DNA from 4 places in the Xanthobacter albus genome. Region 1 is predicted to be linked to each of the others. Evidence: predicted binding sites of a transcription regulator. Region 1 holds the regulator's gene; each other region holds the start of a gene.
The links. Region 1 encodes LexA, which represses DNA repair genes until DNA is damaged. Its sites were predicted from a motif close to TGTTCNNNNTGTGTTCNG; they were not measured.

Region 1 (3,217 bases):
GCCGGTGATGGGGATCGGCATCGAGATCATGGTGGCGGTGTCCGATTGGGTGGCGGCGCTGCCCGGCGCCGATACGCGAATCTACACCGTGAATACGGCTGCCCTCCTCTGGTTCACCGTGGCGCTGCTCGCGCTCTGCCTGCTGCGGGGGCTGCCGAGCCTCCTTGCGGTGCCAGCGCTGGCGGTTGCGATCCTGGTGTCGGGCGCACCACGTCCACCGGATATCCTGGTGGCGCCAAACGCCGCAGCCGTGGCCGTGCGCGGCCCCGACGGGCACCTGTCGGTCATCGGTGCCAAGGGCCAGAAAATGATGGTGGAGCAGTGGCTCGCGCGGGAGGGTGCGCGGCGCGCCGTAAGCGGGGTCGCCCTCGAAGCCGGATTCACCTGCGATCCCCTGGGCTGCGTGGCCCCTCTGCCGGGTGGCGGCACCCTCGCAGTCTCGCGCAAGGCCGAGGGCCTGGCGGCGGATTGCCTGAACGCGAAGATCATCGTGACGCAGGAGACGCCGCCCCGCGGCTGCCCGGCCCGCGTGCTGACACCGAAGGAGCTGGAGCGCACCGGTACGCTCGCCTTCTTTCTGGAGCGCGGCGCCCTGCGCGAGCAGCCCGCCCGCGATCCGGCCATCCGCCGGCCCTGGATGCCGCTACCGCCGGCTCCTCTCCGAAAGCCGGAAGGGGCGGGTCCGGGCTCAGAGGTCGAGGACGCCGCCAGCGAGTGAGGCATCTCCCACGCTTTGGCTATGCGTCATGCACCTCCGCGAGCCTCAGCCCGCCTTTGCATTCCATCCGGCCACACCGCTGCATAAGGCCGGAAGCACGCCCATGAACGCATGGGGGTTCCGAACTCAATACCGCCGCATGAGCCCTATGAGCCGGCCCTGGATGCGCACGCGGTCCGGCCCGAAGATGCGTGTTTCATAAGCGGGATTCGCGGCTTCCAACGCGATGGAGGCCCCCTTCTTGCGTAGGCGCTTCAAGGTGGCCTCTTCCTCGTCCACCAGCGCCACCACGATGTCGCCCGTGTCCGCGCTGTCGCACTTGCGGATCAGCACCGTGTCGCCGTCCAGGATGCCGGCCTCGATCATGCTGTCGCCGCGCACCTCCAAGGCGAAGTGCTCGCCCTGGCCCAGCATTTCCGGCGGCACGTTCAAGGTGGCGCTGCGGCTCTGAATCGCGGAGATGGGCGTTCCAGCCGCGATGCGCCCCATGACCGGCACCACGACGCTGTGGCCGGTTTCCTCCTCGTCTTCAGCGACCGGGCGTACCTTGCCGAGGCTCCCCTCGATGACGGAGGGGGAGAAGCCGCGCCCGCCACTGCGCTGCGTGGCGAGGCCGGGGGCGACGCTCTCCGGCAGCCGCACCACCTCCAGCGCACGTGCCCGGTTAGGCAGGCGACGGATGAAGCCACGCTCCTCCAAGGCCGTGATGAGACGGTGGATGCCGGACTTGGAGCGCAGGTCCAGTGCCTCCTTCATCTCGTCGAAGGAGGGCGGAACACCGGTCTCCTTCAGCCGCTCATGGATGAAGCGAAGCAGGTCGTATTGCTTGCGCGTCAGCATCTCACCCCCCGTTCCCGGTGCTGCCGGCCATCCACGGCGCTGATTCTCCACCCTCCAGGAGGAAGGAGATCGCGTGCGGCAGCGTCGCAAAGAATGCGAAACAAATCATGAACAGCTTCTATCTGTTCCTTTTGTGTTCCGCAAGGGTGAAGATGGAATTAACGGTAGCCTAATCGTGGAACGGAATGATCTCGCATGGATCTCCCGCCTTGGCGGCTGCGGCGAAAGGCGCGCGCACCAGCAGGCAGTCGGCGGCGGAGAGTATGCTCAGCATGGCGCTGTCCTGTGAGGTGGCCGGCGTCACGCGCACGGAGCCGTCGGCATCACGCTCCATATGGGCGCGCATGAAATCGCGCCTCTGGTCGTTGGTGGGCACGTCCACGGCGAGGCGCGCCGGCGCGGTGCGCACCCCGGCGGCGGCATCGCCCTGCAGGGCGCGGACCAGCGGCTCGAGGAACAGCAGCGCGCAGACGTGGGAAGATACCGGATTGCCGGGCAGGCCGAGCACGCGCACGGCGCCACGGCTGCCGTACATCAGCGGCTTGCCGGGCCGCAGCGCGATCTTGTGCACGTAGAGATCCACGCCCTCGGCGCGCAGGGCCGGCGCCATGAGGTCATGGTCCCCCACGGAGGCGCCGCCGGACGACACCACGAGATCGAAGGCGCCGCTGAGCGCGCGGGCGACGATGGCGCGAATGTCGGCAAGGTCGTCGCCCACGAGGCCGAGATCGGTCACCTCGGCTCCGGCCTGAGTGGCAAGGGCGGCGAGCCCGAAGGCGTTGGAGACCACGATCTCACCCGGCGCGCCGGTGCCGCGGCCTGGAAGCACCAGCTCGTCGCCGGTCTGGATGAGTGCGACGCGCGGCCGGCGCGCCACCGGCAGGAAGGCATGGTCCATGGCGGCGGCGAGCATGATGTCGCGGCTGGTGAGGCGCCGGCCGGCCGTGAGGCCCGGCGCGCCCTCCAGGAAATCGCAGCCGCGCTTGCGCACGTTGCGCAGGGCGGCGGTGGCGGCCGTGGTGGTCACGCGGTCACCCTCGCGCGTGGTGTTCTCCTGGATCACCACCGTGTCGGCACCCTCGGGCACGACCGCGCCGGTGAAGATACGCACGGCCTCGCGGGCACCCACGCCGCCCTCGAAGGGACGGCCGGCGGCCGATTCGCCGATGACGGTGAGGGACGCGGGCGTCTGCGCGATGTCGGCGGCGCGCACGGCGTAGCCGTCCATGGCCGACATGTCGGCCGGCGGCTGCGTGCGGCGGGCGATGAGATCCGCGGCCAGGACACGGCCGGCGGCCACCTCCACCGGCACCTCCTCCACTCCCAGGGGGGTGACCTCATGGGTCACGCGGCTCATGGCCTCCTCAACGCTCATCAGCGCCATGGCGCGCTTCCTCTTTTCTGCATGGGCGGGTTCAGCCTTCAGCCTGCCACAGGCCGCTGCGGCCGCCGGATTTCTCCAACAGCCGCATGCCTTCGATGCGCATGCCGCGATCCACGGCCTTGGCCATGTCATAGACGGTGAGGCAGGCGACCGACACGGCGGTGAGCGCCTCCATCTCCACGCCGGTCTGGCCGGAGGTCTTCACCCGCGCGGTGATGACGAGGCCGGGCAGGGCGGGATCGGGCGCGATCTCCACCTCGACCTTCGAGAGCATC
Region 2 (3,217 bases), 2.1 Mb from region 1:
TCGGCGAAGGGCAGCGCCTCCGCCACGCCGCGCGCGGTGGCCACGTTGCCGAGCCCGCGGCGCGTCGCCTCCTCCGCCACCGCCGCCAGCATGGCGCCGGAAAGGTCATAGGCCACCGCCTCCGCCACGAACGGCGCGGCGGTGAAGCTCACATGGCCGCCACCGCAGCCGAGATCGAGCAGCCGCCCGGGCCGCTCGCGCTCCAGAAGGGCGGCGAGGGCGGCGAGATCAGGCCCCTGCGCGTGCACGGGGCTCGCCACATAGGCCGAAGCCTGGGGCCCGAACTGCTGCGCCACCAGATCCGCAAGGCTGGCGGCGCGCGTGGTGTCCTCGGTCATGGCGTGTCCTCCCTCGTTCCGCGTGCACCAGTGCCAAACCCGGCACCCGTGGGCAACCTGCCGCAGCGGCAATGCCGGCTACCCGCCGGGTGGCGCTTCGGAAAGCCCGCGCGGCGCCTGAACCCCGCTCGGCACCGACCGAAGACCGGGACCTCAGGCGGCTGCGCGGTCCCGGTCCGGGTGGTGGAAGGCGAGCACCAGGATCACCGAGGACGCGCCAAGGGCGGCCATCAGCCAGAAGCCGTCGTCGAACGAGCCGCGCAGGTGCAGCACCCAGCCGGTGAGCGCCGGCGCGAGGAAGCCCGCCACGGCGAAGGCGAAGTCCATGATGCCGAGCGCGGTCGCCGCCCGTTGCGGCACGATGTCCACGTTCACCGCGTAATAGGCCGCGTTGGCGCCCATGGAGGCGGCCACCGCCACCGTGATGCAGGCCACCGCCAGCGGCAGGCTGACCCCGAACGCCACCGGCACCACCGCCACCGCCGCCACCAGCTGCGTGCCGGCGATGAGGTAGGAGCGCGCCACCCTGAGCCGCCCGGTGGTCTTCAGCAGATGGTCCGACCAGTGGCCGAGCGCCCACAGCACCACCGCCGCCGCCAGCCACGGCAGCACGGTGAAGGCGCCGACCGTGGTGAGATCGAGCCCGTAGACCTGGTGCAGGTAGCTCGGCAGCCAGGTCATGAAGAAGAACAGGAAATAGCCGAAGACGAAGAAAGCCCAGTAATTGACCAGCAGGGTGGGATTGGTCAGCAGCAGCCGCGCGATCCCGCGCCCGCCGGCCGGGGCGTCCTGCGCCTCGCGCCCGCCCACACCATGCCCGCCCGCCCCGCGCGCGCCGGAGGCCGGCGCACCCGCGCGGATATGGGCCAGCTCCTCCGCGTTCACGTGGCGCGAGCGGGCGGGATCGTTGCGGAACAGCACCAGCCACAGCGGCACCCACACCACGGAAATCAGGAACAGCACGCCGAAGGTCCAGCGCCAGTCCAGCAGCGCCAGCAGCTGGGTGACGATGGGGCCGCCGATGGCGAGGGCCAGCGGCACCGACACCAGCGCGTAGCCGAGGGCGCTCGCCTGCTCCTGGGGCGGCAGCCAGCGGCTCACCGCGCCCGTGAGCGCGGGAAAGTTCGGCCCCTCGGCCACCCCTAGCAGCACCCGCGCCGCATAAAGCGCGGCAAAGCCCGTGGCCGCGCCCGTGAGGCCGATGGAGAAGCTCCACAGCACCGCCGCCGCCGCCAGCACGCCGCGCGCCCCCCAGCGGTCCACAGCGATGCCGCCGAGGAGGGTCGTGACCGCATAGCCGAGACCGAAGGCGCCGAGGATGGTGCCCGCATCCAGCTTGGAGAGCCCGAGCGCCTGCTCCATCAGCGGGATCGCATAAGAGATCGCGGCCCGGTCGACATAGTTCACCACCGTGATGGCGAACAGCAGCAGGACCACCACGAACCGGAAACGTGTCGCCGCCATTGCGGGCCTCCTCAGCGGGCCTTCTCGTCCCGGCCCGATCCTAGCCCTTTCCGCCCGCGCCGGGTATCGCGATGCGCGAGAGACCTGCACACGGGCAGAGTTCCGCGCGAATCCGTGCCGCCGCGCCGAAAGCGGCACCGTTCATACTCTGTTCTTGCCCCTGGGACAGCCGTTCGGTAGGATTTTGCAATCCACGGCTGAACAGGGGGCGCAGCGGTGATCCAGCGGGTGGCGACGGTGGCGTTCCAGGGGGTGGAGGCGCGCCCCGTGGACGTGCAGGTGCATGTGGCGGCGGGCCTGCCCGCCTTCACCATCGTCGGCCTGCCGGACAAGGCCGTGACGGAAGCCAAGGAGCGCGTGCGCGCGGCGCTGATCGCCTCCGGCCTCGCCCTGCCGGCGCGGCGCATCACCATCAATCTCGCCCCCGCAGACCTGCCGAAGGAAGGCTCCCACTACGACCTGCCCATCGCGCTGGGGCTCATGGCCGCCATCGGCGCCATCCCGGCGGATGCGCTGGCGGGCTTCACCGTGGTGGGCGAGCTCGCGCTCGACGGCACCATCGCCGCCGTCGCTGGAGTGCTGCCGGCGGCCATCGGCGCCAATGCGCGCGGCCACGCTCTCGTCTGCCCCGCGCCCTGCGGGGCGGAAGCCGCCTGGGCCAGCCCCGAGATGGAGATCCTCGCCCCCGCCACCCTCCTGGAGCTTGCCAACCACATGAGCGGGCGCCAGGCCCTCGCCCGCCCCGAGCCGCGCATGCGGACCGATGGCCCCGCCACCCTCGACCTTCGGGACGTGAAGGGCCAGGAAACGGCGAAGCGCGCCCTGGAAGTGGCGGCGGCGGGGGGCCACAATCTTCTGTTCATCGGCCCGCCGGGCGCCGGCAAGTCCATGCTGGCGCAGCGCCTGCCCTCCATCCTGCCGGCGCTCGCGCCCGCCGAGATGCTGGATGTCTCCATGATCGCCTCGGTGGCGGGCGCCATCGGGGACGGCGGGCTGGTGAGCCGGCGCCCGTTCCGCGCGCCGCACCACTCCGCCAGCATGGCGGCGATGGTGGGCGGCGGCGCCAAGGCCCGGCCCGGCGAGGTCTCTCTCGCCCACAATGGCGTGCTCTTCCTCGACGAGCTGCCGGAATTCTCGCCCCAGGTGCTCGATTCCCTGCGCCAGCCGCTGGAGACGGGCGAGGTGCTGATCGCCCGCGCCAACAACCGGGTCACCTATCCCGCCCGGTTCCAGCTCATCGCCGCCATGAACCCCTGCCGTTGCGGACACGCCGGGGAGCCCGGCTACACCTGCAAGCGCGGCCCCCGCTGCGCGGACGAGTATCAGGCCCGCCTTTCCGGCCCCTTCCTCGACCGCATCGACATCCACCTGGAAGTGCCGGCGGTGAGCGCCGCCGATCTCGTCCTGCCCGCGCC
Region 3 (3,217 bases), 800 kb from region 1:
GCGCCTCGCGATCCTTGCGCAGACTCTCGATGGCGACCTTCGCCCGCATCAGAATGGAACCGCGCCCGGTGAGATACGCCTGGCGGATGCCGCTGCGGCCGAGGATGAGCCCGCCCGTGGGAAAATCCGGCCCCGGCAGCAGATCCAGGAGCGCCTCGGGCTCCATGGCGGGATCGTCCATGAGCGCCACGGTGGAGTCGATCACTTCGCCCAGATTGTGCGGAGGAATGTTGGTCGCCATGCCGACGGCGATGCCGCCCGCGCCGTTCACCAGCAGGTTCGGAAACTTGGCGGGAAGAACGCTCGGCTCACGCTCGGTATTGTCATAGTTTTCCTGGAAGTCGACCGTGTCCTTGTCGAGATCGTCCAGCAGCGTGTTGGTGATCTTTTCGAGACGCACCTCGGTATAACGCATGGCCGCCGGCGCATCGCCGTCCACAGAGCCGAAATTGCCCTGGCCGTCCACCAGCGGCACCCGCATGGCGAAATCCTGCGCCATGCGCACCAGCGCATCATAAACCGACTGGTCGCCGTGCGGATGATACTTACCGATGACGTCGCCAACCACGCGGGCAGACTTACGATACTGCTTGTTCCACTCGTAGCCGTTCTCGTGCATCGAGAATAGGATACGCCGATGCACCGGCTTCAGGCCGTCGCGCACGTCGGGCAAAGCGCGCGCGACGATGACGCTCATGGCATAGTCGAGATAGGAGCGAGACAGCTCCTCGGTGATGGAAACCGGCGTGATGTCCGAAGGCAGCTCGCTGCCGGGCTTCGGCGTCTCGGGCTCAGCCAAAAGTCGATACTCTCGTGGTGATTTTCGCTACCGACTTTTAGCCGATTCACGCGCCCGACGCCAGCGAAACACCATCCCGAGAGTGATTTTTTACCTCTTTAAATCAATAACTTACAGAAGCCCTACGGGGCACTGGAGAACATTCAGCCCCTTTTGTGTCGAAATGGCCGCCCGCAGGCGGAATGCCGGAGCGGCCAAGACAGGACGTCAGAACGGGATTTCGTCGTCCAGATCGTTGGAGGGGCGCCCGCCACCCGAGCCGCCGCCGGAGCCGGAGCCGGAGCCGCCTCCGCCGGACCGTCGCGCACCGCCCCCGCCATAACCACCGCCGTAACCGCCTCCCGCGCCTCCGCCCATGGGGCCCTGGGAGCCGAAATCGGAGCCGCCACCACCGAAGTCCTCTCCCCCCTCGCCACCGGCGCGGCCATCCAGGAGCGTCAGCTCACCGCGGAAGGGGCGCAGCACCACCTCGGTCACATAGACGTCGCGGCCATCCTTCTCATATTTGCGGGTCTCAAGCTGGCCTTCGAGATAGACTTTCGAGCCCTTCTTCAGGAAGCGCTCGGCCACATTGACGAGATTTTCGTTATAGATGGCAACCGCGTGCCACTCGGTACGATCCTTCCGCTCGCCGGAAGCCTTGTCGCGCCAGCTCTCGGAGGTGGCGATACGCAGGTTGCAGACTCGGCCACCGCTCTGGAACGTGCGGATTTCCGGATCGCGTCCCAGATTGCCGATCAGGATCACCTTGTTGACACTGCCGGCCATCGCCTCGCCTCCTGCTTCTGCCTGCGCGCGTTGCACGCCCATCTTGCCGCGCACCCTAGCCGGCATGCCGCGACATGCGAGGCCCAACCCATGTTGTCCACCGCAAAGACTTGGCGCCACCTCAAGCCCCGAACCAGGAACCATACCCACAGCAGACCGGCGCGTCGACGCTTGTTCTTGTTACGTTCTATTCAACCAATCCCGCCCAGGCAAGCGTCATTTTTCACGCAGCCCTTGAATTTTTGACTCGCACCACATTTAAGTTCTCGATATGTTCCCTTCCGCAATGCAAACGCTGCACTAAATTCGAGCCGTGGCCATGAGTGAAACTCCCGAGGCGGAATGGGCGAGCGATACGCGCACACCTGAGGTTGCCGCCCGTTCTTCCGGTTTCTGTATGACCCTCACCCGCGTCTCGCCGATGGCGGTCGCCTCCCTGCCCTGAATGTTTCGCGCCGGCGCCTGGCCGCGCGTGGTTGGATTTCATGTCGGATCGCGCTTCTTCCCTCAGGGGTACGGCCCCTTCTGCATCGCCCGTGTCCGAGACCGCCGATCGGACAGCGGGGCGGCGGGACGCTCGCACGCTCTCCGTCCGCGGCGCGCGCGAGCACAATCTGAAGAATGTGGACCTAGACGTTCCGCGCGATGCGCTGGTGGTGTTCACCGGCCTGTCTGGCTCGGGCAAAAGCTCGCTCGCCTTTGACACCATCTATGCCGAGGGGCAGCGCCGCTATGTGGAGAGTCTTTCCGCATACGCCCGCCAGTTCCTGGAGATGATGCAGAAGCCGGACGTGGACCAGATCGACGGCCTCTCACCGGCCATCTCCATCGAGCAGAAGACCACCTCCAAGAATCCGCGCTCCACCGTGGGGACGGTCACCGAGATCTACGACTACATGCGCCTTTTGTGGGCGCGCACCGGCGTGCCCTACTCGCCGGCCACGGGCCTGCCCATCGAGAGCCAAACCGTGTCGCAGATGGTGGACCGCACGCTCGCTTTGCCCGAGGGCACGCGGCTCTTCCTGCTCGCGCCCGTGGTGCGCGGGCGCAAGGGCGAGTACCGCAAGGAACTCGCCGAGTGGATGAAAAAGGGCTTCCAGCGGGTCAAGATCGACGGCACCTTCCACGAGATCGCGGACGCGCCCGCCCTCGACAAGAAGTTCAAGCACGATATCGACGTGGTGATAGATCGCATCGTCGTGCGCGCGGATCTTGCCCAGCGCCTCGCCGACAGCTTCGAGACCGCCCTCGCCCTTGCCGACGGCATCGCGGTCGCCGAGTTCGCGGACGAGAAGGACGAGACGGGCGCGCCGCGGCGCATCCTGTTCTCGGAGAAGTTCGCGTGCCCCGTCTCCGGCTTCACCATTCCGGAGATCGAGCCGCGCCTGTTCTCCTTCAACAATCCGTTCGGCGCCTGCCCGGCCTGCGACGGGCTTGGCGTGGAACAGACCATCGACGCCGACCTCGTGGTGCCGGACAGGATGCGTTCATTGAAGCAGGGGGCCATCGCACCCTGGGCGAAATCCACATCTCCTTACTATGGGCAGACGCTGGACGCCCTTGCCAAGCACTACCAGTTCAAGCTCAACGTGCCGTGGTGCGACCTGCCGCAGAAGGCGCGGGACGTACTGCTCTACGGCTCCGAGGGTG
Region 4 (3,217 bases), 940 kb from region 1:
CGTGATGCGGTAGAGCGGCGGCACCGCGAGATAGAGGTGCCCTTCCTCGATGAGGTGCGGCATCTGCCGGAAGAAATACGTGACGAGCAGGGACGCGATGTGGGCGCCGTCCACGTCCGCGTCGGTCATGATGATGACCTTCTCGTAGCGCAGGTCCGCGTCGCGGTAGGTCGATCCGGTGCCGCAGCCCAGCGCCTGGGTGAGGTCCGAGATCTGCTGGTTCTGGGCCAGCTTGTCGCGCCCCGCGCTCGCCACGTTGAGGATCTTGCCGCGCAGGGGCAGCACGGCCTGGGTCTTGCGGTCGCGCGCCTGCTTGGCGGAGCCGCCGGCCGAATCGCCCTCCACGATGAACAGCTCGGAGCCGGCCGCCTCGGTGTTGGAGCAGTCGGCGAGCTTGCCCGGCAGGCGCAGCTTGCGCACCGCCGTCTTGCGGGAGATCTCGCGCTCCTGCTTGCGGCGCAGGCGCTCCTCCGCCCGGTCGATGACATGCTCGAGCAGCCGGCTCGCCTGGTTGGGGTTGGCTGCGAGCCAGTGGTCGAAGGGGTCGCGCAGGGCGCTTTCCACGATACGCGCGGCTTCCGTGGTGGCCAGCCGGTCCTTGGTCTGGCCCTGGAATTCCGGCTCGCGCACGAACACGGAGAGCATGGCGGCGCAGCCGGTGGTCACGTCATCGCCGGTGATGACGGCGCCGCGCTTGCCCTGGCCGGAGCGCTCGGCATGGTCCTTCAGGCCCTTCAGCAGGGCCGCCCGGAGCCCGTTCTCGTGGGTGCCGCCATCGGGCGTGGGAATGGTGTTGCAGTAGGAGGCGATGCCCCCGTCGCCATCGGCCACCCAGGCCACCGCCCACTCCACCGAGCCATGGCCGCCCGGCTTCTGGATGCGGCCAGAGAAGAGGTCCGGATGCACCAGGGTGTGGCCTTCGAGATCGGCGGCGAGATAGTCGCGCAGGCCGCCGGGGAAGCGGAACACCATCTTCTCCGGCACGCCCTCGACGCCCTTGAGAAGCTCCGGGTCGCACGACCAGCGGATCTCGACTCCGCCGAACAGGTAGGCCTTCGAGCGCGCCATGCGGAACACGCGCGCCGGCTCGAAGCGCAGCGCGGGGCCGAAGATCTCGGGGTCGGGGTGGAAGCGCACCCGCGTGCCGCGCCGGTTGGTGATGCGGCCCACCTTCTCCACCGGCCCCTCGGGAAGGCCCTTGGAGAAGCGCTGGCGGTAGAGGGTCTGCTCGCGCGCCACCTCCACCTCCAGGTGGTCGGAGAGGGCGTTCACCACCGAGACGCCCACGCCGTGGAGGCCGCCGGAGGTCTCATAGACCTTGCTGTCGAATTTTCCGCCCGCGTGCAGGGTGGTCATGATGACCTCCAGCGCGGACTTGCCGGGAAACTTGGGGTGGTCCTCCACCGGGATGCCGCGCCCATTGTCGGTCACGGTGAGGTAGCCGTCGGTGCCCAGGTGCACCTCGATGAAGGAGGCGTGGCCCGCCACCGCCTCGTCCATGGAATTGTCCACCACCTCGGCGAACAGGTGGTGCAGCGCCTTGGCATCCGTGCCGCCGATGTACATGCCCGGCCGCCGGCGTACCGGCTCCAGCCCTTCCAGCACCTCGATGTGGGCGGCGGTGTAGTCGGAGGCCATGGTGGGAACGGCGGCAGCCTTGCCCCGCGCCGGCGCCTTGGCAGCAGCGCGGGAGCGGGAGGCGGAGCCGAAGAGATCGTCGGTATCGGACATGGGCCGTCGATAGCAGAGGGCAGGGGACCGCGCACGCGAATCGTGTTCCGGCGCGACCATCGCTGGCCAGATGATGGCAGAGCTTGCGCCTGACGGGAACAAAATAGAAACGCGCCGCGCGCGGGCAGCGGCGCAGCCATGGCGCCAGGAGGCCGCGACCGCATGGCGGACCTCGGCCGCCGGTTCGGCTAGGATCAGCGGAAGCGGCAGTCCCGCCCGAGCGGCCCGGAGCATCATGGACCATCTGATCTTTCACCTCGCGGTCTCCCTCGCCATCGGCCTCCTGGTGGGCGTGGAGCGCGGGTGGCGCGAGCGCAAGGAGGAGGAGGGCAGCCGCACCGCCGGCATCCGCACCTTCGCCTTGATCGGGCTCCTCGGCGGCGTCAGTGCCGCCCTTTCCCAGGCGCTGGCGAGCCCGGCGCTGCTGATCATGGCCGGGCTCGCCGCCAGCGCATTGTTTGCCGCCTTCAAGTATCGCGAGATGGTGCGCGACGACGACTATTCCATTACCGGCATCGTCGCCGCCATCCTGGTGTTCGCCCTCGGCGCGCTGGCGGTGGTGGGCGATACGGAGGCGGCGGCCGCCGGCGCCATCGCCGTCACGGCCCTGCTCGCCGAGCGGGAGATGCTCCACCGCATGGTGCGGCACCTCACCTGGCCGGAGCTGCGCTCGGCCCTGCTGCTGCTGGTGATGACCGTCATCGTGCTGCCCCTGCTGCCGGACCGGACCATCGACCCCTTCGACAGCATCAATCCGCGCCAGATCTGGCTGTTCATGGTGCTTACGGCCACTATCTCGTTCGCCGGCTATGTGGCGGTGAAGGTGGCGGGGCCGGAGAAGGGCATCCTTTTCTCCGCGCTCGGGGGCGCCATGGTGTCCTCCACGGCGGTCACCATCGCCTTTGCCCGGCGCGCCAGCGGCGGCGAGCCCGCGGGCCTGCTGGCGGGGGGCGCGGCGCTGGCGGCCATGGTCTCGGTGCTCCGCGTGCTGGCCATCTGCCTGCTGGTGCGGCCGGAGCTGCTGCTTCATCTCGGCCCGCCGGCCCTGGCCGCCGCCGCCGGCTTCGGCATCTGCGGCCTGCTCATGATGCGCCGGGGCGCGGGCGCGCGGGGGGAGGCCCGGCTCGGCAACCCCATCGACATCGCCCCCCTCGCGGCGTTCGCCGCCCTGTTCGGTGTCGTCTCCGCCGTCAGCGGCTTCCTGCTGAAGGCGGTGGGGCCGGACAGCCTCTATGCGGTGAGCGCGGTCGCCGGCCTCGTGGACGTGGACGTGCCCTCGCTGAACGCCACGCGTCTCGCCGGAAACGGCCTTTCCATGGAGGGCGCGGCCCTGTGCATCCTGATCGCGCTGGGCATGAACGGGGTGGGGCGGGTCGCGTTCGCCGCCGCCGGGGGCACGCGCGCCTTCACCGCGCGCTTTTCCGCCGCCACCGGCGTCGCCGCCGCGGCGGCGCTCGCGATGCTGCTGGTGACGCACGCGCTCTGA

Region 2: a site for LexA is predicted at 1,941-1,958, ahead of V5F75_RS05190 (YifB family Mg chelatase-like AAA ATPase). Genes of this name have one in related genera too.
Region 3: a site for LexA is predicted at 1,829-1,846, ahead of uvrA (excinuclease ABC subunit UvrA). Genes of this name have one in related genera too.
Region 4: a site for LexA is predicted at 1,826-1,843, ahead of parE (DNA topoisomerase IV subunit B). Genes of this name have one in related genera too.

Annotation. Positions count from the first base shown of each region.
Region 1 is NZ_CM195532.1:3,255,837-3,259,053, reverse strand. It holds gene V5F75_RS14615 (ComEC/Rec2 family competence protein) at 1-718, shown strand, start outside; gene lexA (transcriptional repressor LexA) at 845-1,558, opposite strand; gene V5F75_RS14605 (molybdopterin molybdotransferase MoeA) at 1,728-2,942, opposite strand; gene moaC (cyclic pyranopterin monophosphate synthase MoaC) at 2,974-3,217, opposite strand, start outside.
Region 2 is NZ_CM195532.1:1,169,461-1,172,677, reverse strand. It holds gene V5F75_RS05200 (class I SAM-dependent methyltransferase) at 1-338, opposite strand, end outside; gene V5F75_RS05195 (MFS transporter) at 492-1,802, opposite strand; gene V5F75_RS05190 (YifB family Mg chelatase-like AAA ATPase) at 2,019-3,217, shown strand, end outside.
Region 3 is NZ_CM195532.1:2,452,159-2,455,375, reverse strand. It holds gene gyrA (DNA gyrase subunit A) at 1-799, opposite strand, end outside; gene ssb (single-stranded DNA-binding protein) at 1,007-1,567, opposite strand; gene uvrA (excinuclease ABC subunit UvrA) at 2,053-3,217, shown strand, end outside.
Region 4 is NZ_CM195532.1:2,319,214-2,322,430, forward strand. It holds gene parE (DNA topoisomerase IV subunit B) at 1-1,731, opposite strand, end outside; gene V5F75_RS10345 (MgtC/SapB family protein) at 1,967-3,217, shown strand.